Regions from separate parts of the Streptomyces sp. SYP-A7185 genome, predicted to be linked through region 1. Evidence: riboswitches for the same ligand, from Rfam matches in the RefSeq annotation. Region 1 holds a riboswitch; each other region holds the start of a gene.
What was found. Region 1 has a riboswitch for thiamine pyrophosphate ahead of thiM (hydroxyethylthiazole kinase). Riboswitches for the same ligand answer to the same signal wherever they lie in the genome.

Region 1 (7,649 bases):
GCCCGACGCTCCCGTGCTGCTGCTTCTGCACGGTTTTCCCTCCGCCTCGCACCAGTTCCGCCGCCTGCTCGACGCCCTGGGCTCGCGCTACCGGCTGATCGCGCCGGACTACCCGGGGTTCGGCCACACGCAGGTCCCCGACGGCTTCACCTACTCGTTCGACCGGCTCGCCGACATCACCGAGGGCTTCGTCGAGCGCCTGGGCCTCGAACGCTTCGTGATGTACGTGTTCGACTTCGGCGCACCGGTCGGCTTCCGCCTCGCCACGCGCCACCCCGAGTGGATAGCGGGACTCATCACGCAAAACGGCAACGCCTATGAAGACGGGCTCTCCGACGCCGCCCGCGCCCACCTCACCCTGACCCCCCAGACACCCGGCGCCGAGGACACCCTCCGGGGCCTTCTCACCCTCGACGGCACCCGCAGTCAGTACGAGAGCGGCGTCGCCGGGCCCGAGCTGATCGCCCCCGACGGCTGGACCCTCGACCAGCACTTCCTGGATCTGCCGGGCCGCAAGGAAGCCCAACTGGCGCTCTTCTTCGACTACCCCACGAACATCGAGAGCTACGGCCGCTGGCAGGCATGGATGCGCCGGCACACGCCGCCGACCCTGATCGCCTGGGGAGCCCGCGACCCCTTCTTCATCGAACCCGGAGCGCGCGCCTACCTCCGGGATCTGCCCGACGCCGAGCTCCACCTCTTCGACACCGGGCACTTCGCCCTGGAGACACACCTGCCGGAGATCGCCCCGCTGATTGCCGACTTCCTCGACCGCGCCTGGAAGTGACCGGCCCGCCCGCCCCCGTACGACCGAGGTGCCCGTCAAGGCACCGCAGCAGGCCCAGACACCTGTTGCGTCGCCGCGGCGGCTCCTACGGCGGGCCGGTGAACCCAGCGCATGCAGCATCGCATCTGCGGACCATCAGGGTCTGCGCCCCTCGGTTCGCGCGGCGGCAGCCGCCTCCAGCAGAAGCCAGCCGTCGACCTCCACCGGCCGGCGCTCCTCCGGCTGCCACCCACGGGCCAGCGCCACGTCGAGCAAGGCCCGGACGGCGCCCGGCTCGTGCAGGTTCAGGTCTGCACCCCGGGTGAAACCCACGTCTCCGGAGCCCAAGGGCGCCCCGCCCGGGATGTACCGTCCAGGCCCCTCGTCAAAGACGATGCGCAGCAGCCCTCCCGTGCCCGCGGGCTGCACGGACAGGGTGAGGGTTTGGCGGCAGCCCACGGGACGGCCGGCATGGTCCCTTCGGTGGCTGTGGCGCGTCGCCCACATGTAGACCCGTCCGTCGGCAACCAGTCGGCGGGGCTTCTTCATATGGCGAGGCACAGGCCGAGGGTACGCGGACTGCCCCCATCGGGCGCCAACCCGATGGAGGCAGGCCCCCACTGCGCATCCAGGAACCGCCCCCGCCGCCCCCGGCCCTCACGGGACCGGAGTGGCCGGTCAGCTGCGGAAGGGACCGGTGACCTCGTAGGTGATGCCGCCGGACGAGCTGCCGCTCGTACCGCGCTGGCTGGAGAAGTACAGGCGCTTGCCGTCCGGCGAGAAGGCCGGGCCGCAGATCTCCGAGCCGGACTGGCCGTTGATGCGCAGGAACGGCGCGACCACGTCGTCCGGCGTGATGATGCAGATCTCCATGTTGCCGCCGTCCTCGGCGATGTACAGATCGCCGGAGGACGAGCCGGTGACGTTGTCGACCCCGGTCAGCGGGGCTCCGCCACCGACGACCAGGGAGTCGTCGTAGGCCAGCTCATAGGTGCCGGCGGCCAGGTTGAGCTGCCAGACGCGGCCATCGCCCTTGGTGGTGAACCAGACGGTGTCGTTGGCGTAGTGGCAGCCCTCCCCGCCGTTGAACAGCTTGGCGCCGGAGACCTGGTCGCGGGTGGGGGTGGGCGAGCCGTCCGGGTCCGGCACGGTCACCCAGGTGAAGCTGCCGGAGGTGGCCGTTCCGGCTTTGAGGACCTGGAGCGTGCCCGCCGCCAGGTTGCCCCAGGTGGAGGGAACGAACCGGTAGAAGCAGCCGTCCGTCGCGTCCTCCGTCAGGTAGATCACCTTGCGGACCGGGTCGGCGGCCGCCGCCTCGTGGTTGAAGCGGCCCATGGCGCCGCGGCGCACGGCGGCGTTCACGCCCCACGGGTCGGTCTCGTAGACGTAGCCGGTGCTGACCTCCTCGCAGGACAGCCAGGTGTTCCAGGGGGTCGCGCCGCCGGCGCAGTTGCGGTTGGTGTTGGACAGGATCCGGTACGAACCGGTGATGGAACCCGTCGAGTTGAACTTGATCGCACCCGCGCCGCCGGTGGAGGAGATCTCCGAGTTGGAGACGTAGATCCAGCCCGTGCCGTCGGCGAAACAGGCACCGCCGTCAGGGGCGTCGTGCCAGGTGTAGGTGGTGGAGCCGACTTTCTGGCCGGACCGTGCGATCACCCGGCCGGTGAAGCCGCCGGGCAGCTGGAGGCCGTTGGCGTCTGCCGCGCCGAGCGCGCCGTACGGGCCGGGGCCCTTCTGCGCCGGGGCCGCGTAGGCCGCGCCCTGCATGAGCGTGTAGCCGAAGGTCGCCGCCGTGCCGCCGACGACTGCTCCGCGCAGGAAACTACGACGTTCCATTTGATCACTCCAGGGGTTCGTGACCGTCCCTGCCGCACCGGTCGGGCGGCGGGGTCGCGCGAGGCGCTTGCGGAACCTAAGAGACCCGGGTTGACGGTGCATCAACAACCGATGAAGGGGAAGCGTCTGCTGCCGGCCGGTTGCGGCGAGCCCTTTGCCCGAACCCGCCGCCCCGCCGGCGGGCGACGACCGGCCTGATCGGCCTTCACGGGGGCACTCCTGTAGCGGCGATGCACCCGTGGCGGCGGCACCCCTGCGGGGTCGGTGCATGGCGAATTCAGGTCAGCCGCGTACCAGAATTGGTCCAGACCTTGACAGGTCCAGACCATTTCGCTTGAGTCACCGACACCCCCATGGCGCGTGGAGCCCTCCTCCAGCCCGCTCGATAGGAGATGTCGCGTGATCAAACGTCTCATCAGTTTCGCAGCAGCGCTAGCCGCGCTCTGCGCGATGATCGTCCTTGGCCCGGCCGCGGCCACGGCGTCCGCCGCCGCGTGCGCAGCCCCCTGGAACTCCTCCTCCGTCTACACCGGCGGCAACACCGCCTCGTACAACGGGCGCAACTGGAACGCCAAGTGGTGGACCCAGAACGAGACGCCGGGCCGCAGCGACGTCTGGGCGGACGCGGGCGCCTGCGGCGGTGGCACCGACCCCGGCAACCCCGACCCCTCGGGATTCGTGGTCACCGAGGCGCAGTTCAACCAGATGTTCCCGAGCCGGAACTCGTTCTACACGTACAAGGGCCTGACCGACGCGCTCAAGGCGTACCCGGCCTTCGCCAACACCGGCGGCGACACCATCAAGCGCCAGGAGGCAGCGGCGTTCCTCGCCAACGTCCACCACGAGACCGGCGGTCTGGTCCACATCGTCGAGCAGAACCAGGCCAACTACCCGCACTACTGCGACGCCTCCCAGCCCTACGGCTGCCCGGCGGGCCAGGCCGCGTACTACGGCCGCGGTCCGATCCAGCTCAGCTGGAACTTCAACTACAAGGCGGCCGGCGACGCGCTCGGCATCGACCTCCTGCGCAACCCCTACCTGGTGGAGCGCGACCCGGCGGTCGCCTGGAAGACCGGTCTTTGGTACTGGAACACCCAGTCGGGTCCGGGCACCATGACGCCGCACAACGCCATGGTCAACAGCCGCGGTTTCGGTGAGACCATCCGCGCCATCAACGGCACCCTGGAGTGCAACGGCGGCAACCCCGCCCAGGTCCAGAGCCGGGTCGACCGCTACAAGCAGTTCACCCAGATCCTCGGCACCACGCCGGGCTCCAACCTGAGCTGCTGACCTTTCCTTCTGCGCGCACGACGCTTCTCCACGCACGACGGCCGGGCGGCCCTGATTCCTGTCAGGGCCGCCCGGCTTCGTGCGTCGCACCCGGCTCCGGTGGGCATAGGAGCCAGGCCGTTGCGTGAGGTACCCGTGTGCGACCTCCTGTTCCTCAAGGAGGTACATTGCGTAGCGACCACCGCGGGAGCTCGGGAGCAGCCGGGCTGAGAGGGCGGACGGGACTTGATCCCCTTTCCGCCGACCGCATGAACCTGGACCGGGTAATGCCGGCGTAGGAAGGGTGTTGACGATGGATACTGCCTCCATACCTGCCCGGCACGACACTGCCGTCTCCCGTGCTGCCGTGGCGGACGTGAGCGCGTCCCTGCGGGCCTCCGCACCCCTGGTGCACTGCCTGACCAACGTCGTGGTGTCGCAGTTCACCGCGAACGTGCTGCTCGCGGCGGGGGCTGCCCCCGCGATGGTGCACAGCGCGGAGGAGGCCGGAGCGCTGGCCCGGGTGGCCGGGGGTGTCCTGGTCAACCTGGGCACGGTGACCTCCGTGACGGCGGCGGCGATGCGTGTCGCGGTCACCGAAGCGGCCGGCGCCGGGCGGCCGTGGGTGCTCGACCCGGTGGCGGTCGGCCCGCTGCCCTGGCGCACCGCGCTGGCCCGCGAACTGCTGGAGAGCACGCCGCCGGCGGTCATTCGGGGCAACGCTTCGGAGATCCTGGCACTGGACGGCGGCGCGGGCGGGCGCGGCGTGGACAGCACGGACGTCCCCGAGGCGGCGCTGGCCGCGGCGGACGCGCTGGCCCGGCGCTATGGCTGCGCGGTCGCGGTGAGCGGCCCCGAGGACGTTCTCACCGACGGGACGCGCGTGGTGCGTCTGGCCAACGGGAGCCCGCTGCTGGCTGTGGTGACCGGTACGGGCTGCTCGCTCGGCGCTCTGGTGGCCGCCTGCACCGCCGTCACCGACGACGCACTGCTGGCCGCCACGGCCGCGACCGGCCTGCTCACCGTGGCCGCGGAGGACGCCGCCACCCGCTCCGCGGGGCCGGGCACGTTCGCGGTCGCCCTGATCGACGCGCTGTACGAGCTGAGCCCTGAGCGGCTCGCCGAGGCCCTCGACCTGCGCTGAGCGGACGCGTACGGCGGGGATCCGCGTGAGCGGTGGCCTCGACGCCACCCGCCGCACAGTGCCCGCCCCCCCTGGGGCGCCCCCCGGCACCGGGCCTGGCTGCCCTCTCCCCCGCCTCCTCTCACCCCGGTGTACGACTCACGGGTCCCCGCACGGCACGCCGGGGCCTGCCTTCCCCCGTACCTCCCGATGCGTTTCCCACGCCTTCGCCCGGCCGGGAGACCCCAAGGAGCAATTCATGCGACCTCCTCTCGACCTGTCCCTGTATCTGGTGACCGACACCAGGCTCTGCGGCGACCGTGGCGTCGCCCCTACCGTGGCAGCGGCCGTCAAGGGCGGCGTGACCGCCGTCCAGTTGCGCGACCCGGACGCGGACGACCGCACGCTGTTCTCGCTCGGCCGGGCGATCCAGGCCGAACTGGCGGGCACCGGCGTCCCCTTGATCGTCAACGATCGGCTGGACGTGGCGGCCCGGCTGGACGCGGACGGCGTCCACCTCGGGCAGCGGGACCTCTCTCCCGATACCGCCCGTCGCCGACTCGGCCCCCGTGCGTACATCGGCCTGTCCATCAGCCGTCCCGGGCAGCTGGCGCACGTGCCGGACAGCGTCGATCACCTCGGTGTCGGTCCGGTGTTCGCGCAGTCCACCAAGCCGGACGCGGATGCCCCGCTCGGCCTGGACGGCATGGCCCGGATCGTCCGGGAGAGCCCGCTGCCCTGCGTGGCCATCGGCGGGATCGGTCCGTCCCGGGCCGCCGCGGTCATGGGGCGTGGCGCGGCCGGCATCGCTGTCGTCAGTGCCATCTGCGGCCGGCCCGACCCCCGGGCCGCAGCCCATTCCCTCGTCCGCACCCTGCGACAGGAGATCTCCGCGTGACCAGCCCGCCCATCGCCCTCACCATCGCCGCCAGCGACCCCTCCGGCGGCGCCGGGATACAAGCCGACTTGAAGGCGTTCTCCGCCAACGGCGCCTACGGAACAGCCGTTCTGACCGCCCTGACCGCACAGAACACCCTGGGTGTCACCGGCATCCACGCCATCCCCCCGGCATTCGTCACCGAGCAGCTCGACACGCTGTTCGCCGACGTCCCGGTGGACGCCGTCAAGATCGGGATGCTGGCCGACGCCGCCATCGCCGACGCCGTCGCAGGGGCCCTGGAGCGCCACCGCCCCCGGTACGTCGTCCTCGACCCCGTCATGGTCTCGACCAGCGGCCACCGCCTCCTGGAAGCCGATGCGGTGGCGGTGCTGCGCGAGCGTCTCCTGCCGCTGGCCGACCTCATCACCCCCAACCTCCCCGAGGCCGGCGACCTGCTCGGCACCGCCGCGGCAAAGAACCGCGCGGAAGCCGTCGAGCAAGCCCAAGAACTCCTCGAAACCGGCGCCCGGCGCGTCCTGCTCAAGGGCGGCCACCACACCCACGACGCCCGATCCGTGGACATCCTCGTCGACGCCACGCACCCCACGGGCGCCGGTGCCGCGGACATCACCGAGCTGTCCGCACCCCGTGTCGACACGCGCAACACCCATGGCACCGGCTGCACCCTGTCCGCCGCGATCGCCGCCCTGCGCCCGCAGCACGAGGACTGGCCCACCGCCGTCCGCGCCGCCAAGGCGTACCTGACCGGAGCCCTGCGCGCCGCCGACACCCTGCACATCGGCAGCGGCCACGGACCTGTCCACCACTTCCACCAGTACTGGAGCTGAGCCCCATGACCACCACGTTCTGCGACGAGCTGTGGACGGCCACGGCCGAGATCCGCGCGGGCATCGACAAACTGCCGTTCGTCATCGCCCTCGGCGACGGCACCCTGGACCGGGAGAAGTTCGTCTACTACCTGGCCCAGGACGCCCACTACCTGCGCGGCTACGCCCGCGCGCTGGCCAGCGCCGCCGCCAAGGCGGACCGGCCGCAGGACATCGCGTTCTTCGCGAAGTCCGCCCACGACGCCGTGGTCGTCGAAAGCTCCCTGCACGAGAGCAACGTCGTCGACGTCGACGCCTGGACACCGTCCCCCACCGGCACCGGATACACCTCCTACCTGCTCTCCGTGGCCCACACCCAGGGCTACCCGGAGCTGACCGCAGCGGTCCTGCCCTGCTTCTGGATCTACGCCGAGGTGGGCCGGGCCCTCCTCGAACTGGCCGGCGACCTCGCCGCCCACCCTTACGGCGACTGGATCGGCACGTACGCCGACGAGGAGTTCGAAGCCGCCACCGAACACGCCCGACAGATCGTCAACCGGCTGGCGGAGCAGGCCGACCCGGCCACCCGCGCCCGGATGCGTACGGCCTTCACCACCGCGTCCACCTGGGAGTGGATGTTCTGGGACGCCGCCTGGCGCATGGAGTCCTGGCCCCTCGGCACTGCTCCCGTCCAGGTTTCGGAGCCCGCGAAGTGACGACCACCACCGAACCCGCCACGCCGAGACCGGCCCCGGCCAACGAGGCGCCGCTCACCCTCGACCAGCCCACGCCCAAGGTCCTCAGCGGCCTGGACCAAGGCACCTTCTGGGCCAACCTGGGCGTCAGCCTGCTGGGCTTCAGCGGCATGCTGGTCGTCCTGGACCCGCTGGGCACCGGCAGTCCGACGCTGTCGTTCGCCGCGGCCGTCACCGCGTCCGTCGTCGG
Region 2 (7,649 bases), 6.2 Mb from region 1:
CGCCGACGAGCACTGGTTCGACGTGTCCGCCACCTCCGACGACTTCGAGCTGGGCCGCTTCGTCCCCCTGCGCGCGGACCCGGACACCGACGTATGGACGTGGGAGGGCTGGGCCCACTTCGACGACCTCTTGCCCGACGACGACGGGGACGGGGACGGAGATGGGGACGGGGACGGGGACAACGACCCGGACGACCAGACCCGCCGGTGAGGGACGGCGACGCAGGGTGACCGGTGCCGCCGGGCGGTGATCTGGCCGGACCCTCAGCGTCTGCGACACTGGATTCACCATGCCTGTACCCGGAGAACTCACCTTTGTCGCGCCCCGCGGGGCCAAGAAGCCGCCGCGGCATCTTGCCGACCTCACGCCCGCCGAGCGCAAGGAAGCCGTTGCCGCCGTCGGCGAGAAGCCGTTTCGTGCCAAGCAGCTCTCGCAGCACTACTTCGCGCGGTACGCGCACGACCCGGAGCAGTGGACCGACATTCCCGCCGGTGCGCGCACGAAGCTCCAGGAGGCGCTGCTTCCCGAGCTGATGTCAGTGGTGCGGCACATCAGCTGTGACGACGACACCACGCGCAAGACGCTGTGGCGTCTGTTCGACGGGACGCTCGTCGAGTCCGTGCTCATGCGCTACCCGGACCGCGTGACGATGTGCATCTCGTCGCAGGCCGGCTGCGGGATGAACTGTCCGTTCTGTGCGACCGGACAGGCCGGTCTCGACCGGAACCTCTCGACCGCCGAGATCGTGCACCAGATCGTCGACGGGATGCGCGCCCTGCGGGACGGGGAGATTCCCGGCGGGCCCGCGCGGCTCTCGAACATCGTCTTCATGGGGATGGGCGAGCCGCTCGCCAACTACAACCGCGTGACCGGTGCCATCCGCCGTCTGACGGATCCCGAGCCCGACGGCGTCGGCCTCTCGCAGCGTGGGATCACCGTCTCGACCGTCGGCCTGGTGCCCGCCATCCACCGGTTCGCCGACGAGGGCTTCAAGTGCCGCCTCGCCATCTCGCTGCACGCGCCGGACGACGAGCTGCGCGACACCCTCGTCCCCGTCAACACGCGGTGGAACGTACGGGAGGTCCTCGACGCCGGATGGGAGTACGCCGCCAAGTCGGGGCGCCGCCTCTCCATCGAGTACGCCCTGATCCGGGACATCAACGACCACGCCTGGCGCGGTGACCGGCTCGGGCGGCTGCTCAAGAACAAGCCCGTGCACGTGAACCTCATCCCGCTGAACCCGACCCCGGGCTCGAAGTGGACGGCGTCGCGTCCCGAGGACGAGAAGGCCTTCGTGGACGCCATCGCCGCTCATGGGGTGCCCGTCACGGTTCGTGACACCCGTGGCCAGGAGATCGACGGGGCGTGCGGTCAGCTCGCCGCGTCGGAGCGTTAGTCTGGCCGGAACACAACTTCATGTCCGGGACTGAACTTCAGGCCGGAACACAACTTCATATCCGGAACCATCTTCATATTCCGACAGGGGAGCGCCACAGCGCTGAGAGTGCGGCACCAAGGACAGGTTGGCCGCAGACCCTCTGAACCTTGCCCGGGTCATTCCGGGTAGGAAGTTCGGACATCACTCAAGCTGTTGCGCCCTGCCCGCGAACCACTCCGGTCCGCGGGCAGGGCCGCGTCTCTTCCTGGTCACTCCAGGAGGAATGAACTCAGTTGAACTCGGTGAGCACCACCAAGAAGATCACCGTCACCGCGGCCGCGGTGGCCCTCGGGCTCGTCGCGCTCTCCGCGTGCGGCGGCTCGTCGGACGGCGGCGACAAGGCCGACTCCAAGAGCGTCACGCTCGTCAGCCATGACTCCTTCGCGGTTTCCAAGGACGTCCTGAAGGCGTTCGAGAAGAGCTCCGGCTACAAGGTCGACGTCCTCAAGGACGGCGACGCCGGAGCCGCCGTGAACAAGGCCATCCTGACCAAGGACAACCCGCAGGGCGACGTCTTCTTCGGCGTCGACAACACCCTGCTCTCGCGCGCCCTCGACAACGGCCTCTTCCAGTCGTACGAGGCCAAGGGCTCGGACCGGATCGCCTCCCCGTTCCGCGTCGACCAGGGCAAGCACCGCGTCACGCCCGTCGACAGCGGCGACATCTGCGTGAACTACGACAAGAAGTACTTCGCCGACAAGAAGCTGGCGCCGCCGAAGTCCTTCGCGGATCTGGCCGAGCCCGCCTACAAGGACCTCCTGGTCACCGAGAACGCCGCGACCTCGTCGCCCGGCCTCGGCTTCCTGCTCGGCACCGCCGCTCAATACGGCGACGGCGGCTGGCAGGGCTACTGGAAGAAGCTCAAGGCCAACGGCGTCAAGGTCGTCGACGGCTGGGAGCAGGCCTACAACGAGGAGTTCTCCGGCTCCGCGGGCGGCAAGAAGGCCAAGGGCGACCGGCCGCTCGTCGTCTCGTACGCCTCCTCGCCGCCCGTCGAGGTGCTCTACGCCAAGCCGCAGCCCAAGGAGGCACCGACCGGCGTCGCGACCGGCACCTGCTTCCGGCAGGTCGAGTACGCGGGCCTGCTCGCCAACGCCAAGAACGAGAAGGGCGGCAAGGCGCTGCTGGACTTCCTGATCGGCGCCGAGTTCCAGAAGGACATGCCCCTGAACATGTTCGTGAACCCGGTGCGCGAGAAGACCGAGCTGCCCGAGCTCTTCGTCAAGCACGGCGTGACGGTCGAGAACCCGGAGACCATGTCCCCGAAGAAGATCGCCGACAACCGTGAGCAGTGGGTCAAGTCGTGGACCTCACTCGTACTGAAGTAAGCAAGCCGTCCAAGGGCAAGCTGCCCAAGGGCGAGTCCCCCGAGGGTGAGTCGCCCAAGGGCGAGTCCCGCAAGGGCCGGTCCCGCCGGGGGCTGCTCTCGCGCGGGAGCGCGACGCGGCTCGGCCTCATGGCCGTGCCCGTCGCGTTCTTCGCGGTCTTCTTCGCCTATCCGGTCGCCGCGATCGTCGCGCGCGGCCTGAAGGTGGACGGCGCGTGGCGGTTCGGGCGGATCGCGGACGTCGTCGGACAGTCCGACGTCCGGCACGTGCTGTGGTTCACCACCTGGCAGGCGCTCGCGTCGACCGCGCTCACGCTCCTGATCGCGCTCCCCGGCGCGTACGTCTTCGCGCGCTTCGACTTCAGGGGCAAGCAGGTTCTGCGGGCGGTCGTGACCGTGCCGTTCGTGCTGCCGACCGTCGTCGTCGGGACCGCGTTCCTCGCGCTGCTCGGCCGCGGCGGCCTGCTCGACGAGATGTGGGGCGTACGGCTCGACACGACCGTGTGGGCGATCCTGCTCGCGCACGTCTTCTTCAACTACGCCGTCGTCGTCCGCACGGTCGGCGGGCTCTGGTCGCAGCTCGACCCGCGCCAGGAGGAAGCCGCGCGCATGCTCGGCGCCTCGCGTTGGACCGCCTGGCGCACCGTGACGCTGCCCGCGCTCGGACCCGCGGTGGCCGCCGCGTCCCTCATGGTCTTCCTCTTCACCTTCACCTCCTTCGGCGTCGTGCAGATCCTCGGCGGACCCGCGTACTCGACGCTCGAAGTCGAGATCTACCGGCAGACCGCCCAGCTCCTCGACCTGTCGACGGCCGCCGTCCTGACCCTCGTGCAGTTCGCGGCGGTCGGCGTGATCCTGGCCGTGCACGCGTGGACCGTGCGCAGGCGGGAGACCGCGCTGCGGCTCGTCGACGCCTCCGCCGTGGCGCGCCGGCCGCGCGGGGCGGGGCAGTGGGCGCTGCTCGGCGGGGTCATGCTGACGGTCGCCGTGCTGATCCTGCTGCCGCTCGGGGTGCTGATCGAGCGGTCGCTGAGCGGCCCCGAGGGCTACGGCCTCACCTACTACCGGGAGCTGACGTCGGCGGAGGGCGGAGCCTTCCTCGTCCCGCCGATCGAGGCCGTCTGGAACTCCCTGCGGTACGCGCTCGCCGCCACCGCCATCGCCCTGGTGATCGGCGGCCTCGCCGCGGCAGCGCTCACCCGGAAGGCCGGCCGCCTGGTGCGCGGCTTCGACGCGCTCCTGATGCTGCCGCTCGGGGTGTCCGCCGTGACGGTCGGCTTCGGGTTCCTGATCACGCTGGACAAGCCGCCGTTCGACCTGCGGTCCACCTGGATCCTGGTGCCGCTCGCGCAGGCGCTGGTGGGCGTGCCCTTCGTCGTACGCACCATGCTTCCCGTCCTGCGCGCGGTGGACGGACGCCTGCGCGAGGCGGCCGCGGTGCTCGGGGCGTCGCCGCTGCGGGCGTGGCGGGAGGTCGACCTGCCGATGGTGCGGCGGGCGCTGCTGATCGCCGCCGGGTTCGCCTTCGCAGTGTCCCTGGGGGAGTTCGGGGCGACCGTCTTCATCGCGCGGCCGGACAACCCGACGCTGCCGGTGGCCGTGGCGCGGCTCCTGGGCCGCGCCGGTGACCTCAACTACGGGCAGGCGATGGCCCTTTCGACGATCTTGATGGTGGTGTGCGCGGTGTCGCTCCTGCTGCTCGAACGGCTCCGTACCGACCGCACGACTGGGGAGTTCTGATGGGTGCTGGTGTGGCTGCGGGTGCGGGTGCGGGTGCGGGTGCGGGTGGTGTGTGGTGCTGGTGTGGATGCCGCTGTGGCTGCTGGTGGCGGTGCGGGAGCCGGTGCGGGGCTGCTGACGCTGGCGGACGCGACCGTGCGGTTCGGGGCGCGGGCCGTGCTCGACCGCGTCGGGCTCACGGTCGCCGAGCACGAGATCGTCTGCGTGCTCGGGCCCAGCGGCAGCGGCAAGTCGACGCTGCTGCGCGCGGTCGCCGGGCTCCAGGAACTCGACGCCGGGCAGGTCCTGCTCGACGGCCGCGACCAGCGGGGCGTGCCCGCGCACAAGCGGGGCGTCGGCCTGATGTTCCAGGACCACCAGCTGTTCCCGCAGCGTGACGTGGCGGGCAATGTCGCCTTCGGGCTGCGGATGCACGGGGCGTCCCGGGGCGAACAGGCCGACCGGGTGGCCGAGTTGCTGGAACTCGTGGGCCTGCCGGGCGCGCAGCGGCGGGCCGTCGCCTCGCTCTCGGGCGGAGAGCAGCAGCGGGTCGCTCTCGCGCGGGCGCTCGCGCCGAGGCCGCGCCTGCTGATGCTGGACGAGCCGCTTGGGCAGCTCGACCGCTCGCTGCGGGAGCGCCTCGTCGTCGAACTCCGTGAGCTGTTCGACGAGTTGGGTACGACGGTGCTCGCGGTCACGCACGACCAGGGCGAGGCGTTCGCGCTCGCGGACCGGGTCGTGGTGATGCGGGACGGGCGGATCGCCCAGTCCGGTACGCCTCTTGAGGTCTGGCGGCATCCGGCGGGCGAGTTCGTGGCGCGGTTCCTCGGCTTCGACAACGTCGTCGACGCGACGGTCGCCGGGGAGGTGGCGGACACGGTGTGGGGCAAGGTGCCGGTGCCGGAGGACGCCGTGGACGGGCCGTGCCGGCTGCTGGTGCGGCCGGCCGGGGTACGGCTCGTGCCCGCCGACGAGGGGCTGCCGTGCTCGGTGACGGCCCGCACCTTCCGGGGCACGCATGTCGCCGTCCATCTGGAACCCCGGGTGGGGCCGCGCCTTGAGGCGGCCTGTGCGCTGCGGGACGCGCCGGGGGTGGGGGAGACGGTGGGGGTCGCGTTCGACGCGGGGGACGTCGTGATCCTCGGGTGAGGTGAGGTGAGGTGAGGTGGGGTGAGGTGGGACGGGGTGAGGTGACGTGAGGTGTGGGTCGGCCGGTCAGCTCCCTGCCCTCACCCGGTCGTCAGCGACGCCAGCGCGGCCGGGGCCTCTTCCACCTTGTCCACCAGGGCGATCTTCGGTTCCATCGAGCGGCCCCGTGCCAGTGCCCGCAGCAGCGGCCAGGCCGGGAGGTGGTTCGTCCAGTGGTTCTCGTCGACCAGGATCATGGGGGCCGGTTCGCCGCGGGACTCGTAGTAGTTCGGGGTGGCCGCGTCGAAGATCTCCTGGAGCGTGCCCGCCGCGCCGGGCAGGAAGATCACGCCCGCGTTCGACCGGGCGAGGAGGCCGTCCTCGCGCGTGGCGTTGGCGAAGTACTTGGCCAGGTGCGTGGCGAAGGCGTTCGGCGGCTCGTGGCCGTAGAACCACGTGGGGATGCCCACCGAGGCGCCGCCGGACGGCCAGCGCTCGCGGACGTCGAAGGCGGCCCGCGCCCACTCCGTGATCGAAGGGGTGAAGGACGGCGCCTTGGCGAGCAGCTCCAGCGCCTCGTCCAGCATCTCGTCACGGAAGACGGACGCGTACGCCCCCAGGTTCGCGGCCTCCATCGCGCCGGGCCCGCCGCCCGTGGCGACCGTGTACCCGGAGCGGGCGAGCGAGCGGCCGAGCCGTGCCGCGCCCTCGTACTCGTCGGTGCCACGGGCCATCGCGTGGCCGCCCATCACGCCCACCACCCGCGCGCTGACGAGCAGTTCGTCGAGGGCGTCCGAGATCGAGTCGTCGTGGATCGCGCGGAGCATGGAGGAGAAGACGTCGCCGTCCGCCTTGGTCTCCTGGAACCACGCGTACGCCCGGGCGTCGGGAGTCGCCTCGTACCCACCCGTGGAGAGTCCCGCGAAGAGCCCCTCGGGCGTGTAGAGAAGCCCGCGGTACGGGTCGAACGGCAGGTCGGGGACGGGCGGGAACACCAGTGCCCCGGCGGTCCGCATCGCGTCCACCGCGTCCTGCTCCATCGGGCAGCCGAGGAACACCGCGCCGGTGGCGTCGCAGCCCCGCAACGCGGACGTACGCGCCGTCAGGTCTATGGCCTGGACGCGGCACCCGGCGAGCGAGCCGCTCGCCGCGACGAGCGCGTCGAATTCCTCGAGCGACTCGATCTCGCGGTCACCGCCGGGGAGTTGGGACGAGGGCCTGGGGGCGGACGCGGATGCGGGAGTCGGCTGCATCCGCCCATGCTAAGCACGTCGTGCCGGTGGGTGAACCTCAGCCCATGACTGCGGGCTCCCGGTTCACCGCCGTGGCCCCCCGGCGCGGGGGCCACGGTCCGTCGGCACGGGACCCCGGTCCCTCGGCACGGGACCCGCCGGGGACCTTCAGCCCTGTACCGCGGTGGGGTCCATCCACATGATTTCCCAGGTGTGGCCGTCCAGGTCGTCGAAGGAGCGGCCGTACATCATGCCGTAGTCCTGCGTCTTGCCCGCCGTGCCGCCCGCGGCCAGCGCCTTGTCGACCAGCTCGTCGACCTTCTCGCGGCTCTCGGCGCTCAGACAGATCAGCGTCTCGCTGGTCGTGGTCGAGTCCGCGATCTCCTTCGTCGTGAAGTCCTTGTAGCGCGGCTTGCTCAGGAGCATCGCGACGATCGTGTCGCTGATCACGACACTGGCGCAGTCGTCCGCGGAGAACTGGGGGTTGATCGTGTAGCCGAGCTCCGTGAAGAACTTCTTCGAGCTGTCGACGTCGTTCACGGCGAGGTTCACGAAGATCATCTGCTGGTACATGAGGTGTCTCCCGTTGCGGTGAGTTCCGTGTGGCGCGTGCGTCCCGTGCCTTACGGAGGGGTAGACGCACGTTCGACACGGAACTCATCGCCCGGCGCGGATTTTCTTTCCGGCTTTTTCGCCGGGGCCGCTCACCCGGCGAGCGGCAGCGCCGCCAGCTCCGCGACCGCCCAGGTCAGCGGGCCGAAGACGGCCGCGAGTGTGCCCGCCCGCAAGGCGGCGGTGCCGCGC
Region 3 (7,649 bases), 4.5 Mb from region 1:
CTGGTCGTGTTCGGCGGTCTGATAGCGAGCGTGGTGGGCTTCGTGGTCGGCCTGTTGTTCAAGGCGCTGATCTTCGTCGCCTTGGTGGGTGGACTCATTTACGTCGTACGGAAGTTCATATCCGGCTCCACCTCTTCCCGCGGCGATTGGTGACACCGGCGACCAGCGATTGTTGATGTCCGGCAACAGTTCGCTCGGCCGGGGGAAGTTTCCTGGTGCGGGGCCTTAGTCCGGCGGCCAAGGGTTAGAGTCCGAAAACCGACGCGGGGTGCCCCGCGCGCGGGCGCACTGCGCTCCCACCCGTGTATCCCGGGCACGGGCGGAACCCCCACGTGTTTCGGGAGTGAACCTTGGCCACGGTTGACGCCACACACGCCGACATCTCGTCCAACGGCCCCTCGTCGGGGGCATCGCCGACCGCCACGACCTCAACTGCCGCCGCGCCGACTCTCATTGGTTCGGTGCAGCGGGCGATGCACCTGCTGGAGGCCGCCTCCGCGCATCAGGAGGGGGCGCCGGCCAAACAGCTGGCCCGGGAGGCCGGGCTCGCGCTCCCCACGGCCTATCACCTGCTGCGCACGCTGACGCACGAGGGCTATCTCCGCCGGGACAAGGGCGTGTTCGTGCTCGGGGAGGCCGCCGAGCGGCTGAGCGCGAGCGGGGCGCAGCAGAATCGTCGCGGCATGATCGGAGAGGCCCTGGAGCACTGGCGGGACGCCATCGGCGTCCCCGTGTACTTCGCCGTGTACCGCGAGGGCGAGATCGAGGTCGTGGCCGTGGCGGACACCCCGGGTAATCCGGCGGTGGAGGAGTGGGCCGACTTCCGCGAGACGGGACACGCCCATGCGATCGGGCAATGTCTCCTCTCCCAACTCGACGACGAACAGCGCAAGGACCACCTCTCCCGCTATCCGGTGCAGTCGACCACCCGGTACTCCGTCCGGGACAACCGGAGTTTCCTCCGCCGGCTGGACGGCATGGGCCGGATGCGGCCGGTCGTGGAGCGACAGGAGTACGCGTTGGGCACGGTCTGCGCCGCGATTCCGATCACAGCGGGTAACACCGCGGCGACCATGGCCATTTCCGTTCCGTCTTATCAGGCGGACCGGCTACTCCCTGCGGCCGAGCGGTTGCAAGGGGAAATCGGGAGACTACTGGGGACACTCGCCTTCTCTATCAGCATCTGAAAACTCACTCCTTGTGATCTGATGTGTACGTTAAGCAAGATGCCATGAGTGTCAGGGAGTTGGTTCCTGGCCAGTCGAGCTTTAGCGACGGGGTAGGCGGACGATGCGCGAGTCGGTCCAGGCAGAGGTCATGATGAGCTTCCTCGTTTCCGAGGAGCTGTCGTTTCGCATCCCGGTGGAGCTGCGTTATGAGACCGGTGATCCTTACGCCGTCCGGCTGACCTTCCATCTCCCCGGAGACGCCCCCGTCACCTGGGCCTTCGGGCGGGAGCTGCTGGTCGACGGGGTGGGCGGGGCGGTCGGTGACGGAGACGTGCACATCGCTCCCACCGATCCCGAGCTGCTCGACGAGGCGCTGATCCGGCTTCAGGTCGGAGCGGACCAGGCCCTGTTCCGGGTGGGGATCCCGCCGCTCCTCGCCTTCCTGGACCGTACGGACAAGCTGGTGCCGCTGGGGCAGGAGCGGGCGCTGGCCGACTTCGAGGCGCACCTGGACGAGGCGCTGGACCGGATCCTCGCCGAGGAGCAGAGCGCGGGCTGACGCTCACGGGCCAGGACGCGGCCCTACGGCAGATTGGTGCATTTCATGGCATCCGCCGGTTGAGCCTTACGGCACGGCCGCTGGGCGCTGAGCGCTGGGCGCTGAGCGCGAGGCGCCCGCCCGTCCGGCCCCTGGGCGCCCGCCCGTCCGGCCCCTGGGCACCCCGCCGCCCCCCTCGGCACCCCGCCTTCCCCCTAGGCGCCGCCCGCCCCTGGCTGCCGCCCGTTCGCCCTCCGGCCCCTGGGTGCCGCCCGTCTGCCCTCTGGCCCCTTGCTGCCGCCCCTCCGCCCTCCGGCCGGCCCCTGGCTGCCGACCGCACGTCACGCCTTTCGGCGGCGGCCCTTTCCGCCGCGGCCCTGCTTGGGGGCGGGGGTGGACGTGGGGGCCGGAGCGGGGGTGGCGCCGCCTGACGGGTGCGGGGCGTGGCCCGTGCGGCCCGCGGGGGCCGAGCGGTCGGCCGAGACCACCAGGGCCGCCAGCGCGGTCGTGACCGGGACGGAGGCGACCAGGCCGATCGAGCCGACCAGGGTGCGCACGATCTCCTCGGCCACCAGTTCGCTGTTGGCCACCGTGCCCACGCTGCTCTGTGCGATCGAGAAGAGCAGCAGCAGGGGCAGCGCGGCACCCGCGTACGCCAGGACCAGGGTGTTCACCACCGAGGCGATGTGGTCGCGGCCGATGCGGATGGCCGCGCCGTACAGACCGCGCCAGCCCATCTTCGGGTTGGCCTGGTGCAGTTCCCAGACCGCGGACGTCTGCGTCACCGTCACGTCGTCGAGCACGCCGAGCGAGCCGATGATGACGCCGGCGAGCAGCAGGCCGCTCATGTCGATGGACGGATACAGGCCGTGGATCAGGCCGGTGTTGTCGTCCGTGTTGCCGGTCAGCGAGGCCCAGCCGATGAAGAGCGAGCCGAGCAGCCCGATGAGGAGCAGGGAGATGAGCGTGCCGAGGACCGCGACCGAGGTCCGGGCCGTGAGGCCGTGGCAGAGATAGAGCGCGATCAGCATGATGGCGCTGGCCCCGATCACCGCCACGACCAGCGGGTTCGAGCCCTGGAGGATCGCGGGCAGGATGAAGAACGTCAGGACGAGGAAGCTCAACGCCAGGGCGATCAGGGCCATGACGCCGCGCATCCGGCCCACCACGACCACGGCGAGCGCGAAGATCCCGGCGAGCAGCGCCATGGGGAACTTCCGGTTCACGTCGGTGACCGAGTACTGCAACGCCTCGGGGGCCGTGGGCTCGTAGGCGACCACGACCTCCTGGCCTTGGCGCAACTGCCGCGGTGAGTCGGGCTGGACGATCTCGGTGAAGGTGCGGCCCTTGTCCTTGCCGCTCGTGACCTCGATCGTCGCCTTCTTGCAGACGCCCTTGGCACGGGACTGGGCGGACTGCCCCTCGGCCGTGGAGGTGTCGCCGTTGGGCGGGGTCTGCGAGGCGTTCACGTCCTTGCAGGGCAGCTCCTGGACCTTCGCGACCTCGGCCGACTGCGTCTGCCGGTCGAAGCCGACTCCGGTGCGCTCGTGGGACGGAGCGCCACCTGGCCAGAACACCGCGAGGCCGACGACCACCGCCGTGGCGAAAGGAATCAGCACGGCGGCGATGACCTTGCGCAGATGCTGGGAGACCGGCGCGGCAGGACCATGGCTGTGGGAGTGCCCGTGGGAGTCCGGAGGCACGTTCGGGACGGGCGGCTGGGACGGCGGCTGTGTGGTGGTCACTGCCCGATCATCGCAAGAACGGGGAGGGCCCTCTGTTCAGCGCGCCCGGCGGGGCGCTAGCGTGGAGGCACCTTTGCAATCGCGGGAGCTCGGAGCACCGGGCTGAGAGGGCGCTGACCTCCGTACGAAGCGGCACGAACGTGCACGAGCCGTACGGAATTCGCTGCGTCGACCGCCGAACCTGTTACCGGGTAATGCCGGCGTAGGGAGTAGGTCTCATGACCACATCGGACACACGCACGCCTGCCTCCAGCAGCGACGAGAACACCGGGAACCTCAGCGAGAACACCGGGAACCCGGTCGGAAACGCCAAGAACCCGGTCGAGAACACCGGGAACCCCCTCGGCGCGGAGGCCGGGAAGTCCATCGGCTGGCACAAGGCGTACGTCGAGGGCTCGCGCCCCGACCTGCGGGTGCCGGTCCGCCAGGTGCACCTCACCAACGGCAAGGCCGTGACCCTGTACGACACTTCGGGGCCGTACACCGACGAGTCCGTCGACACCGACGTCCGCAGGGGCCTCGCCCCGCTCCGCGAGAACTGGATCATCGCCCGCGGTGACACCGAGGAGTACGCGGGCCGTCCGCCCCGTCCCGAGGACGACGGCATCAAGCACACCTCGCCCCGCGGCGGCCTGAAGAACCTCGACGCGGTCTTCCCCGGCCGCCCGCGCCAGCCGCGCAGGGGGCGCGCGGGCCAAGCGGTCACGCAGCTCGCGTACGCCCGCCGCGGTGAGATCACGCCCGAGATGGAGTTCATCGGGATCCGCGAGAACCTCGATCCCGAGGTCGTGCGCGCGGAGGTCGCCGCCGGCCGCGCGGTGATTCCCGCCAACGTCAACCACCCGGAGATCGAGCCGATGATCATCGGCAAGAAGTTCCTGGTGAAGGTCAACGCCAACATCGGCAACTCCGCGGTGACCTCCTCCATCGAGGAGGAGGTGGACAAGATGACCTGGGCCACCAAGTGGGGCGCCGACACGGTCATGGACCTGTCCACCGGCCGCAACATCCACACGACCCGCGAGTGGGTCCTGCGCAACTCCCCCGTCCCCATCGGCACCGTGCCGCTCTACCAGGCCCTGGAGAAGGTCGACGGCCAGGCCGAGGCGCTGACCTGGGAGATCTACAAGGACACGGTCATCGAGCAGGCCGAGCAGGGCGTGGACTACATGACGGTGCACGCGGGCGTGCGCCTTCCGTACGTCCCGCTCACCGCCAACCGCAAGACCGGCATCGTCTCGCGCGGCGGCTCGATCATGGCGGCCTGGTGCCTCGCGCACCACAAGGAGAGCTTCCTCTACGAGAACTTCGAGGAGCTCTGCGAGATCCTCGCGTCGTACGACGTGACGTACTCGCTGGGCGACGGCCTGCGCCCCGGTTCGATCGCGGACGCCAACGACGAGGCGCAGTTCGCCGAGCTGCGCACCCTCGGTGAGCTCAACACCATCGCCAAGCGGCACCACGTACAGACCATGATCGAGGGCCCGGGCCATGTCCCGATGCACAAGATCAAGGAGAACATCGACCTTCAGCAGGAGATCTGCGAGGAGGCGCCGTTCTACACGCTCGGCCCGCTGACCACGGACATCGCGCCCGCGTACGACCACATCACGTCCGGCATCGGCGCCGCGATGATCGGCTGGTGGGGCACGGCGATGCTCTGCTACGTCACGCCCAAGGAGCACCTGGGCCTGCCCAACCGCGACGACGTGAAGACCGGCGTCATCACGTACAAGATCGCGGCCCATGCGGCGGACCTCGCCAAGGGGCACCCGGGCGCGCAGGACTGGGACGACGCGCTCTCGGACGCGCGCTTCGAGTTCCGCTGGGAGGACCAGTTCAACCTGGCCCTCGACCCGGTCACGGCGCGGGAGTTCCACGACGAGACGCTGCCCGCCGAGCCCGCCAAGACGGCGCACTTCTGCTCGATGTGCGGGCCGAAGTTCTGTTCGATGAAGATCTCGCACGACATCCGGCGTGAGCACGGCGCCTCGCAGGACGAGATCGAGGCGGGCATGGAGCAGAAGTCCAAGGAGTTCGCGGCAGCAGGAAACCGCGTCTACCTGCCCCTCGCCGACTGAGCGAGGGTCGCGGCGTGCTTCGGGCGGGCGTCGTGCCCGCCCGAAGCAGCGTCGCGAACCCGTACCGCCTCGGTGTGCCGCGTGCTACTCCGGCTTGTGGTCGGGCCCGCCGAAATCCGGGCTCGAGAAGTCCGGGCTGGAGTAGCTCGGGCGCGGCCCCGCCGTCGGGCCGCCCTCCGGGCTGCTGAAGCCCGGCCTGTTGTAACCGAGTTGAGGCATGCGGCCGCCCGGGTCCAACGACGGGGTGCGCGCTGCGTGCGCCGCCCCTGGATCCGCGAGCGCCTCCCGCAGGAACGGCAGGATGCCGCGCTCCATGAGTGCCTCGCTCCAGGCTTCCCTGGCGCGAACCACCTCCTCGTTCCGTTCTCCGTACGGACCGGCCTGGAGCGACGTGGCGCCGTTGCGCAGGGCGGTCATGAGCAGTCCGATCGCGGCGATCAGGATGCCGCCCGCGGTGAGCGCGCCGAACAGCCACCCCGCGGTGAGCAGGGTGTCCGCGAAGGCGGGCTCGGGGTTGAGCATCTTCAGGATGTAGCCGACGAGCAGGAAGATCGCGGCGGCCGCCCCGGCGAGCACCGGTGCGAGGACCGCGACGACGGCGACGGCCCCCGCCCCTGAAGCCTGGGCGGTGACCTCCCCCATCGTGGTCGCGAGACCGAGGCCTCCGGAGCCGGCTTCCGCCGGGCCCTCGGGACTCCGCTCGCGGATCGATGGTGCGGCAGATCCGCTTTCGCGCAGTTCTTCGCGGACCTTCACATAGTGCGTGTACTCGGTCGCGGCGGCGGCAGTGATCAGCGCAGTGGCGTTCAGGGCCATGGTGCGCAGCTGCTCGGGATTGAGCCGCTCGCCCACTGCGGCGAGATCAGGACGGTTCGGTGCGGTGCGCAGCGCCTCATCGAGGATCCGCTCGTACTCGGGGCGGTCCTCATTGAGCAGGTGTGGAGCGCTGTTCATGTGCATCCCCCGATGCTCCGTAGGGCTTGGGGCTCGCATGGGTGCGAGCCGTCGGGCAGAAACGGAGGGGAGCCTGCTACGGATAAGCCGATGGTAGAGCCGTGAAGGCACGCGGTGACAGGGGGTTTCCAGAAATAGGCCCCCTGGCCAGCGTGATCCTGTAGTGGAGTGCCTGCCCGTAGAACGCTCAGTTATCCAGGGGCAGTTGGCAGACCAGCAGTTTTCCGGCCATGGTCACACCGCCGTCCATGGCGATGGCCAGTCCGCCTGCGTAGATGTGCGGGCCCTCGATGACGGGACCGCCGCCGTCCGAGTCGTCCTCGGAGCCGACGTCGCCGAGCAGATACGGGATGGGGCTGTGGCCATGCACGATGCGGTGGCCGCCGTACATGTCGAGGAGTTCGCGTACGGCCGAGGGGCCGGACTCGTCGCGGAAGGCGAAGCGCTTGGTGAACTTCCGGAAGAGGTCCCAGCACTCGTCGGCGTCGTTGCGCGTGAGGGTCTCGCGGACCGTGTCGTTCACGGCTTCGATCGAGTCGCCGTAGTCGAGGTAGGCGGTCGTGTCGGAGTGCATCAGGAGATGCCCGTCCTCCGCCTCGATGGCGTCCAGGCGGGCCATCCACTGGAGGTGGTGGTCCTCCAGGCGCTCCATGTCGGTCTTCTGGCCGCCGTTCAGGAGCCAGGCGGCCTGGAACGTGGCCGTGCCGGCGCCCGAGTTGACCGGGGTGTCGCCGAACCGCTTCGCGCCGAGCAGGAGCAGCTCGTGGTTGCCCATGAGCGCCTTGCAGTAGCCGCCCGCGGCCGCCGCCTGCGCCGACAGACGCATCACGAGGTCGATGACGCCGATGCCGTCCGGTCCGCGGTCGGTGAAGTCGCCGAGGAACCACAGGCGGGCGTTGCCCGCGGACCAGTTCCCCTCGGCGTCGACGAGGCCCTGCTCCTGGAGCGCGGCGACCAGTTCGTCCAGATAGCCGTGCACGTCGCCCACCACGAACAGCGGACCGTGTTCGTCCGCCGCCGGCGCCTGCGGAGGCTCGGGCATGGCCTGCACCTCCACCTGCACGGTGTCGCCGCGGTTGATCACGGGCAGGTCGCGCTGCGTGGGCGTGTAGCCGTCGTCCGCTTCCGGCGCTCCGGGGATCACCCCCGGGGCGCCCGGAGC
Region 4 (7,649 bases), 2.6 Mb from region 1:
CAGTTCCATCGCGAGCGCCGCGTCGGACGCCGTTCCCGCCCCCGCGTCCAGGATCACCGGCACACCCGCCCGCTCGACGATCAGCTGGAAGTTGTGCGGGTTGCGGATGCCGAGCCCGGAGCCGATGGGCGAGCCGAGCGGCATGATCGCCGCGCAGCCCACGTCCTCCAGCTTCCGGGCGAGGACCGGGTCGTCGTTCGTGTACGGCAGGACCGTGAAGCCGTCGTCGACGAGTGTCTCCGCGGCGTCGATCAGCTCGATCGGGTCGGGAAGCAGCGTGCGCTCGTCCGCGATGACCTCCAGCTTGACCAGGTCGGTGCCGAGCGCCTCCCGCGCGAGGCGGGCGGTCAGGACGGCCTCGCCCGCGGTGAAGCAGCCCGCCGTGTTCGGCAGGACCCGGATGCCGAGCCGGTCGAGGACGGAGAGCACCGAGCCCTGTACCCCGGGGTCCAGGCGGCGCATCGCGACCGTCGTCAGCTCCGTACCGGAGGCCACGAGGGAGCGTTCGAGGACGTCCAGGCTCGGCGCACCGCCCGTTCCCATGATCAGGCGCGAGGAGAGCGTGAGCCCGCCGAGGACGAAGGGATCGTCTGCCATGCCGGTTCAGCCTCCTTGGACGGCGGTGAGGACCTCGACGCGGTCCCCGTCGGTGAGCGGCGTCGTGGACCACCGCGCGCGCGGGACGACGGTTTCGTTGAGCGCGGCGGCGACCCCGGAGGGGGCCGCGGTCAGCGTGGCGACCAGGGCTTCGAGCGTGGTGCCCGCCGCCACGTCGCGGGCCTCTCCGTTGACGGTGACGGCGGTGACGGCAGGGGCGGGAGTGCCGGGGGTGGCAGGAGTGCCGGGAGTGGTCATACGGGCTGCTCCATGAAGCGCGGCGTACGGGGGGTGCGGGCGAAACGCAGCGGTGTGAAGGGCCGCGCCTCGTCGGGGAGTTCGCCGGTGGTCAGGGCGTGTGCCATGACGTCGCCGGTGACGGGCGTCAGGAGGACGCCGTTGCGGTAGTGGCCGGTGGCCAGCTGGAGGCCGGGCAGCGCGGTCGGGCCGAGCAGCGGCGCGTTGTCGGGGGAGCCGGGGCGCAGGCCCGCGCGGGTCTCCGTCAGCGGCAGCTCCGTGATGCCCGGCACGAGCTCGTGGGCGTCCCGGAGCAGCTCGTACACGCCGCCCGCGGTGACCGTCGTGTCCCAGCCGAGCTCCTCGCTGGTCGCGCCGACGACGAGCTCTCCGTTCTCGCGCGGCACCAGATAGACGTGGCTGCCGCGCACGACGGCGCGCACGGTGCGGCTCAGGAACGGCGCGTACCGCTCCGGCACCGTGAGCCGGAGCACCTGCCCCTTCACCGGGCGCACGGGCGGCAGCACGCCCTCGGGGACACCGCCGAGGCGCCCGCTGAGGCTGCCCGCGGCCAGCACGGTCTGCCCGGCCTCCAGGGCCGTGCCGTCGGCGAGGACGACTCCGGTGGCCCGGTCCCCCGCGACCGACAGGCGCTCCGCCCACGTGCGGTGGAAGGCCACGCCCGCCCGTTCGCAGGCCACCAGGAGGGCGGCGGCGAGCCTGCGCGGGTCGATCTGGTGGTCGCCGTCGACCCGCAGCCCGCCCCGGACGCCCGGCGCGAGCATCGGTTCGAGGCGGCGGCACTCGCGCCCGCTCAGCCACTCCGACGCGAGGCCCGACCGCTGCTGGAGCGCGTGCAGCTCCCGCAGGTGCGCGCGGTCGTCGGCGTCCAGCGCGACGGCGAGCGTGCCGCACGCGCGGTAGCCGAGGTCGCGTCCGCTCGCCTCCGCGAGCTCGGCCGCGAAGTCGGGGTAGCGCCGCGCGGAGGCCAGGTTCAGGCCGAGCAGCGTCTGCTCCCCGTGGTGCAGCTCGGTGACGGCGGCCAGCATGCCCGCGGCGACCTGCGCCGCGCCGCCGCCCGGTTCGGGGTCCACGACCGCGGCCGTCAGGCCGCGTAGCGCCGCCCGCCAGGCCGTGACCAGGCCGATGATGCCGCCCCCGACGACGAGGACGTCAGGCGTCCCGTGGGGTGGTGTACGTGGCTGCATGGGTGTCCAGCCCCTCCCTTCGCCGGCATGACCCGGATCAGGTTCGTACGGTCGGAGGCCGTCCAGCCTCCCTCTCAGCCCGGTGCGTCCGGGCTCCCGCGAGTGCTCTGCACGGCAACCTTAGCCCTTGGCGCCCCGGGGCAGATAGGGCGGCCGTGCGGTCATGGGCAGTGACGGTGTGTCAGAGATCTCCCCGTCGTGCCCTCAGGGCGACGTCGTGCGCCGCCCTAGAGTGACCGGGTGAACGAGCAGAGGCGGGAAGAGCGGCACGTCGTCATCGTCGGCGCGGGAATGGCCGGTGTGCAGACCGCCGTGGCCCTGCGCGAGCAGGGGTTCCCCGGTGCGGTCACCCTGATCGGCGCCGAGCCCCACCAGCCGTACGACAGGCCGCCGTTGTCCAAGGCCGTGCTGCTCGGCAAGGCGGAGGGATCCGCCTTCGACATCGACTTCGAGGCGCTCGGCATCCGCCTGAGCCTGGGCCACGAGGTCACGGGCGTCCGCCCCGCCGACCACGAACTGGACACCGCTTCGGGCCCGGTCTCCTACGACGCCCTGGTCCTCGCCACCGGCGCCGAGCCGATCCTGCTGCCCGGCGTCGCCGGTGTGCCCGGCGTCCACCTGCTGCGCACCCTCGACGACGCCGAGCGGCTGCGCCCCGTGCTCGCCGAACAGCACCGCATCGTGGTCGTCGGCGCGGGCTGGATCGGCGCCGAGTTCGCGACCGCCGCACGTGAGGCGGGCTGCTCGGTCACCGTCGTCGAGGCCGCCGGGCGGCCGCTCGCCGGGGCGCTGCCCGCCGAGGTCGCCGCCCCCATGGCGTCCTGGTACGCCGACTCCGGAGCCGAACTGCGCACCCACGCGCGCGTGGAGCGCGTCGAACCCGGCAGCGTCCTCCTGGACGACGGCACCCGGCTGCCCGCGGACGCGGTCGTCGTCGGCATCGGCGCCCGCCCCGCCACGGCCTGGCTCGCGGACTCCGGCATCGCCCTCGGCGCCCACCGCGAGGTCCTCGCCGACGACCACCTGCGGACCTCGGAGCCCGACGTGTACGCGGTCGGCGACTGCTCCTCCTTCCCCTCGGGGCGGTACGGCGAGCGCCTCCTGGTCCACCACTGGGACAACGCCCTCCAGGGCCCGCGCACGGTGGCGGCGAACATCATCGGCGAGACCCCTTCGGCGTACGACCCCGTCCCGTACTTCTGGTCCGAGCAGTTCGGCCGCTTCGTCCAGTACGCCGGGCACCACGCCTCCGCCGACGAGCTGGTGTGGCGCGGTGACCCCTCGGGCGCGGCCTGGAGCGTGTGCTGGCTGCGCGAGGGCGCCCTGGTGGCCCTCCTCGCGGTGGGCCGCCCCAGGGACCTGGCGCAGGGCCGCAAGCTGATCGAGGCCGGCGCCCGCCTCCTGCCCGAGCTGGCCGAGGACCCCTCGGTACCGCTGAAGAAGGCCGTGCTGCCCTAGCCGCGGCGGGGCGGGGAGAGCCGGCGGGACCCGCTGCCCGGCCGCTGTCGGTGCCCGGAGCTACGCTTGTCCCCGTGACCGAGATTGACGCAAAGACTGATGCTCTCGTCCCCGAGTGGCTCCACCTCCCCGACATCGCAGAAATGCTCGACGTCGAGGTGACGCGTGTGCGCCAGCTGGTCAAGGAAGGCCAGCTGATCGCCGTGCGCCGTGGTGAGAACCGCGCGCTCGCGGTGCCGGCCGCCTTCATCGACGGCGACAAGATCGTCAAGGGCCTCACCGGCACCCTGACGCTCCTGCGGGACGACGGCTTCTCCGACGAAGAGATGCTGGAGTGGCTCTTCACTCCCGACCCGACCCTGCCCGGGACCCCCGCGCAGGCGCTGAGCGAGAATCGTGGCACGGAGGTGAAGCGCCGCGCCCAGGCGCTCGCCGTCTGACCGAACGCGCCTGACCGAAACGGAAAACCGTTGCGTACGGACCGCGGGTCCCCCGAGGACCCGCGGCCCGTGGGCGACCCACGACCCGGGGGGACCTCTTCATGGCCGCCAAGCCTGCCCGCGAGCAGCTCGCCGACGCCCGCCTCTACCTGTGCGTGGACGCCCGCAGGCGCCAGGGAGACCTCCCCGAGTTCCTCGACGCCGTCCTCGCGGGCGGCGTCGACATCGTGCAGCTGCGCGACAAGGGCATGGAGGCGGCCGAGGAGCTCGACCACCTCCAGGTCTTCGCCGAAGCGGCCCGCCGGCACGGCAAGCTCCTCGCGGTGAACGACCGCGCGGACGTCGCGCACGCCATCGGCGCCGACGTGCTGCACCTGGGCCAGGGCGACCTGCCGGTGCCCGCGGCCCGCGCCGTCCTCGGCCAGGACGTCCTGGTGGGCCGCTCCACGCACGCCGACTCCGAGGCCGCCGCCGCGGCCGCCCAGGACGGCGTGGACTACTTCTGCACCGGCCCCTGCTGGCCGACCCCCACCAAGCCGGGCCGTCACGCCCCGGGCCTCGACCTCGTCCGGTACACGGCCTCGCTCGGCACGGACCGCCCGTGGTTCGCCATCGGCGGCATCGACGCGGGCAACCTCGACGAGGTGCTCGAAGCGGGCGCCCGCCGCGTCGTCGTCGTCCGGGCGATCACGGAGGCGGACGATCCGGGTGCCGCGGCGGCCGACTTCGCGAAGCGCCTGCGTACGGCCTGATCGGCGATCTTCGGCCAACCTTCGCGGAGACTGTCCGCAGGGTGGACGGGGATTGGCCGGTAGCGGTGCCCCGTAGCTAACCTGCCCGTATGGCCCTAGGCACTGCTTCCACCAGATCTGATCGCGCACGCACCGTGCGCGACATGCTCGCGACCGGCAAGACGACGTACTCGTTCGAGTTCTCCGCGCCGAAGACCGCGAAGGGCGAGCGGAACCTGTGGAACGCCCTGCGCAGGGTCGAGGCGGTGGCCCCCAGCTTCGTCTCCGTCACGTACGGAGCGGGCGGGTCGACGCGTGCGGGCACGGTCAAGGAAACGCAGCAGATCGTCGCCGACTCCACGCTCACGCCGGTCGCCCACCTCACCGCGGTCGACCACTCCGTGGCCGAGCTGCGCAACATCATCGGGCAGTACGCGGACGCGGGCATCAGGAACATGCTCGCGGTCCGCGGAGACCCGCCCGGCGACCCCCTCGCCGACTGGGTCAAGCACCCCGAGGGCCTCACGTACGCCGCCGAACTGGTCCGGCTCATCAAGGAGTCGGGCGACTTCTGCGTGGGCGTCGCCGCCTTCCCCGCGATGCACCCGCGCTCGGAGGACTGGGACAACGACGTCCGGCACTTCGTCGACAAGTGCCGCGCCGGCGCCGACTACGCGATCACACAGATGTTCTTCTATCCGGAGGAGTATCTGCGCCTTCGTGACCGGGTCGAGGCCGCGGGCTGTTCGACTCCGATCATCCCGGAGATCATGCCGGTGACGAACGTGCGGATGCTGGAGCGGCTGCCCCAGCTCAGCAACGCTTCCTTCCCTCCGGCGCTCAAAGAGCGCATCCTCACAGCCAAAGACGATCCGGCGGCTGTACGCTCCATTGGCATCGAGTTCGCGACGGAGTTCTGCGCGCGGCTGCTGGACGAGGGTGTGCCGGGGCTGCACTTCATCACGCTGAACAACTCCACGGCGACGCTGGAAATTTACGAGAATCTGGGCCTGCATCACCCGCAGGCCTGACCGGCCGTACCCCTGGGGGCGGCGGCCGCGGGGAGAGGGGCGTACATGGGCTGGACGGTCCTCTACATCGCGTTCGGATGCGTCGCGCTGTGGCTGCTGGGCGAGGTGCTGCTCCAGTACAAGGCGCGGCTGCGCTGGCGGCTGCTCGCCTTCGGCGGCTTCCTCGGCGTGGTCATCGGCGTGCTGCTGCCGTCGGTGCTCGTCATCGGCGCCGGCGCGATCGCCTTCGCCACGGGGCAGACGTACGTGACGCTGTCCTTCCGGCGCGGCTTCTCGACCGGCTGGGCGCTCGGCGGCCAGCCCGGCCTGAGCAAGCGCCGCAAGTCGCCGCGGGGCGCGGGGGCCGCCCAGGACCCGACGCTCCAGGTCTCCGACCTGGAGTACGAGGACGCGGGCCCGGCCGGGCCGCCGCCCGAGACCGACCCCGGCACGGGGGTCTACGCGCCGGAGCCGCTGCCCGACGACACCGGGCAGTACGGCGTCTACAGCGACACGGCCTACGCACAGCAGCAGGCGGCCACCGCGGACAACGGCTACGGCTATGACACGTACGCCGCCGCGGGCTACGACCCCCAGCAGCCGTACGCGTACGGCGAGACGGGGCAGCAGCAGTACGCCGCGTACTCCGACCCGTACATCGGGACGCAGTCGTACGGCGGCCAGCAGAGCTACGACGCCTACGGCGACCAGCAGCAGTACGCCCCCTACCCGCCCGCCGACCCCTACGGCGGCAACGCCGGGACGTACCAGGAGACGCCGCCCGGCGGGGTCTGGGTGCCCCAGCAGCGCAGCGTCGAGGACCCCTACGGGCAGTACGGCGAGTACGGCGGCGAGCTGCCGCCCGAGCAGCCCTACCCCTACCAGGGCGAGCAGCCCCAGGGGAACGGCTACGACGCGGGCTACAACGAGCAGTACCGCTACTGACGACGAGCGGTACCGGCAGGGGAGAGCGGAGGCCCGCGGCGCGTCGGCGCCGCGGGCCTCCGCCGCTCACTGCGAGCCCCGGAAGTCCGGCCCTTCCACGATGAGTCCGGCGACCAGCGTGCCGGACATGCCCGCGTGCGGAAGGCCGCCGCCGGGGTGCGCCCAGCCGCCGGCCGCGAAGAGCCCGGGCAGGCGCGTGCTGTTGGCCGGGTGGAGCAGCCGTCCCCCGCCCGCCGCGAGCGACGGGGGCGGGACCGCGCCGCCGTCCGCGCCGGTGGCCTCCGCGATGTCGGCGGGGGTGCGGACCTCGTGCCACAGGAGGCGCTCCCGGAGGCCGGGCACGACGGCCTCGGCCCGGTCCAGCAACCGCTGCACGTCGGCTTCGGCGACCTCCGCGTACGCGGGCACCGTCACCGTCAGCGTGACCGCCTCGTGCCCGGCGTCGGGCGTGAGCGCGGGGTCGGCCGGGCGCAGCACCGTGAGGGTGGGGGCCGGGCAGAGCCCGGGGCGGCTTCCGAAGAGCCGGTCGAGCTCGTCCCCGCGGTCGGCGGCATGCAGCACCGTGCGGTGCGGCGTGCCGTCGGGGCGCGGGCCGCGCAGCGCGAGGAAGACCGTGAGCCGGCTGGGAAGTCCGGAGCGGGGCTGGACCTCACCCTCCGCCCGTATGTTCACACCGGATCCACCGGGCATCTCGGATACACCGGACAGCAAGCCGTCCAGTGCGCCGGGCGCGACACCGGCGACCACGAAGTCCGCCTCCCGCGCCGAGCCGTCCGCCAGTTCGACGCCGGCCGCGCGGCCGTCCTTCTCGACGATCCGGGTGACGGGGGAGTCGAACGCGAACTCGACCCGCCGGGCGAGGCACCGCTCGTACACCGCACGGGCGAGCGCGCGCATCCCGCCGCTCACGGACCAGGCGCCGAAGGTGTGCTCCAGGTACGGCAGGACGGCCGCGCTCGCCGGGGTCGTCCGGGGGTCGAGGCCCCACGCGAGGGCGTACTGCTCCAGGAGGGCCAGGAGGCG

Region 2: another riboswitch for thiamine pyrophosphate. It lies ahead of QBL25_RS29265 (thiamine ABC transporter substrate binding subunit); the one in region 1 lies ahead of thiM (hydroxyethylthiazole kinase).
Region 3: another riboswitch for thiamine pyrophosphate. It lies ahead of thiC (phosphomethylpyrimidine synthase ThiC); the one in region 1 lies ahead of thiM (hydroxyethylthiazole kinase).
Region 4: another riboswitch for thiamine pyrophosphate. It lies ahead of thiO (glycine oxidase ThiO); the one in region 1 lies ahead of thiM (hydroxyethylthiazole kinase).

What each region holds. Positions count from the first base shown of each region.
Region 1 is NZ_CP122310.1:423,689-431,337, forward strand. Features, by position in the region: gene QBL25_RS01990 (alpha/beta fold hydrolase) at 1-787, shown strand, start outside; gene QBL25_RS01995 (hypothetical protein) at 923-1,099, opposite strand; gene QBL25_RS02000 (alkaline phosphatase PhoX) at 1,445-2,605, opposite strand; gene QBL25_RS02005 (glycoside hydrolase family 19 protein) at 3,056-3,895, shown strand; TPP riboswitch at 4,069-4,194, shown strand; gene thiM (hydroxyethylthiazole kinase) at 4,242-5,018, shown strand; gene thiE (thiamine phosphate synthase) at 5,257-5,895, shown strand; gene thiD (bifunctional hydroxymethylpyrimidine kinase/phosphomethylpyrimidine kinase) at 5,892-6,725, shown strand; gene tenA (thiaminase II) at 6,731-7,420, shown strand; gene QBL25_RS02030 (purine-cytosine permease family protein) at 7,417-7,649, shown strand, end outside.
Region 2 is NZ_CP122310.1:6,624,825-6,632,473, forward strand. Features, by position in the region: gene QBL25_RS29255 (hypothetical protein) at 1-211, shown strand, start outside; gene rlmN (23S rRNA (adenine(2503)-C(2))-methyltransferase RlmN) at 291-1,397, shown strand; TPP riboswitch at 1,473-1,589, shown strand; gene QBL25_RS29265 (thiamine ABC transporter substrate binding subunit) at 1,682-2,767, shown strand; gene QBL25_RS29270 (ABC transporter permease) at 2,896-4,506, shown strand; gene QBL25_RS29275 (ABC transporter ATP-binding protein) at 4,618-5,634, shown strand; gene QBL25_RS29280 (LOG family protein) at 5,715-6,866, opposite strand; gene QBL25_RS29285 (VOC family protein) at 7,014-7,418, opposite strand; gene QBL25_RS29290 (hypothetical protein) at 7,550-7,649, opposite strand, start outside.
Region 3 is NZ_CP122310.1:4,883,773-4,891,421, reverse strand. Features, by position in the region: gene QBL25_RS21400 (DUF5326 family protein) at 1-153, shown strand, start outside; gene QBL25_RS21395 (IclR family transcriptional regulator) at 474-1,187, shown strand; gene QBL25_RS21390 (SsgA family sporulation/cell division regulator) at 1,291-1,728, shown strand; gene QBL25_RS21385 (YibE/F family protein) at 2,049-3,452, opposite strand; TPP riboswitch at 3,524-3,678, shown strand; gene thiC (phosphomethylpyrimidine synthase ThiC) at 3,671-5,533, shown strand; gene QBL25_RS21375 (hypothetical protein) at 5,618-6,493, opposite strand; gene QBL25_RS21370 (metallophosphoesterase) at 6,675-7,649, opposite strand, start outside.
Region 4 is NZ_CP122310.1:3,017,637-3,025,285, reverse strand. Features, by position in the region: gene QBL25_RS13310 (thiazole synthase) at 1-597, opposite strand, end outside; gene thiS (sulfur carrier protein ThiS) at 604-855, opposite strand; gene thiO (glycine oxidase ThiO) at 852-2,042, opposite strand; TPP riboswitch at 2,040-2,152, opposite strand; gene QBL25_RS13295 (NAD(P)/FAD-dependent oxidoreductase) at 2,334-3,500, shown strand; gene QBL25_RS13290 (Rv2175c family DNA-binding protein) at 3,575-3,940, shown strand; gene thiE (thiamine phosphate synthase) at 4,042-4,692, shown strand; gene metF (methylenetetrahydrofolate reductase [NAD(P)H]) at 4,782-5,702, shown strand; gene QBL25_RS13275 (hypothetical protein) at 5,748-6,626, shown strand; gene QBL25_RS13270 (phytoene desaturase family protein) at 6,693-7,649, opposite strand, start outside.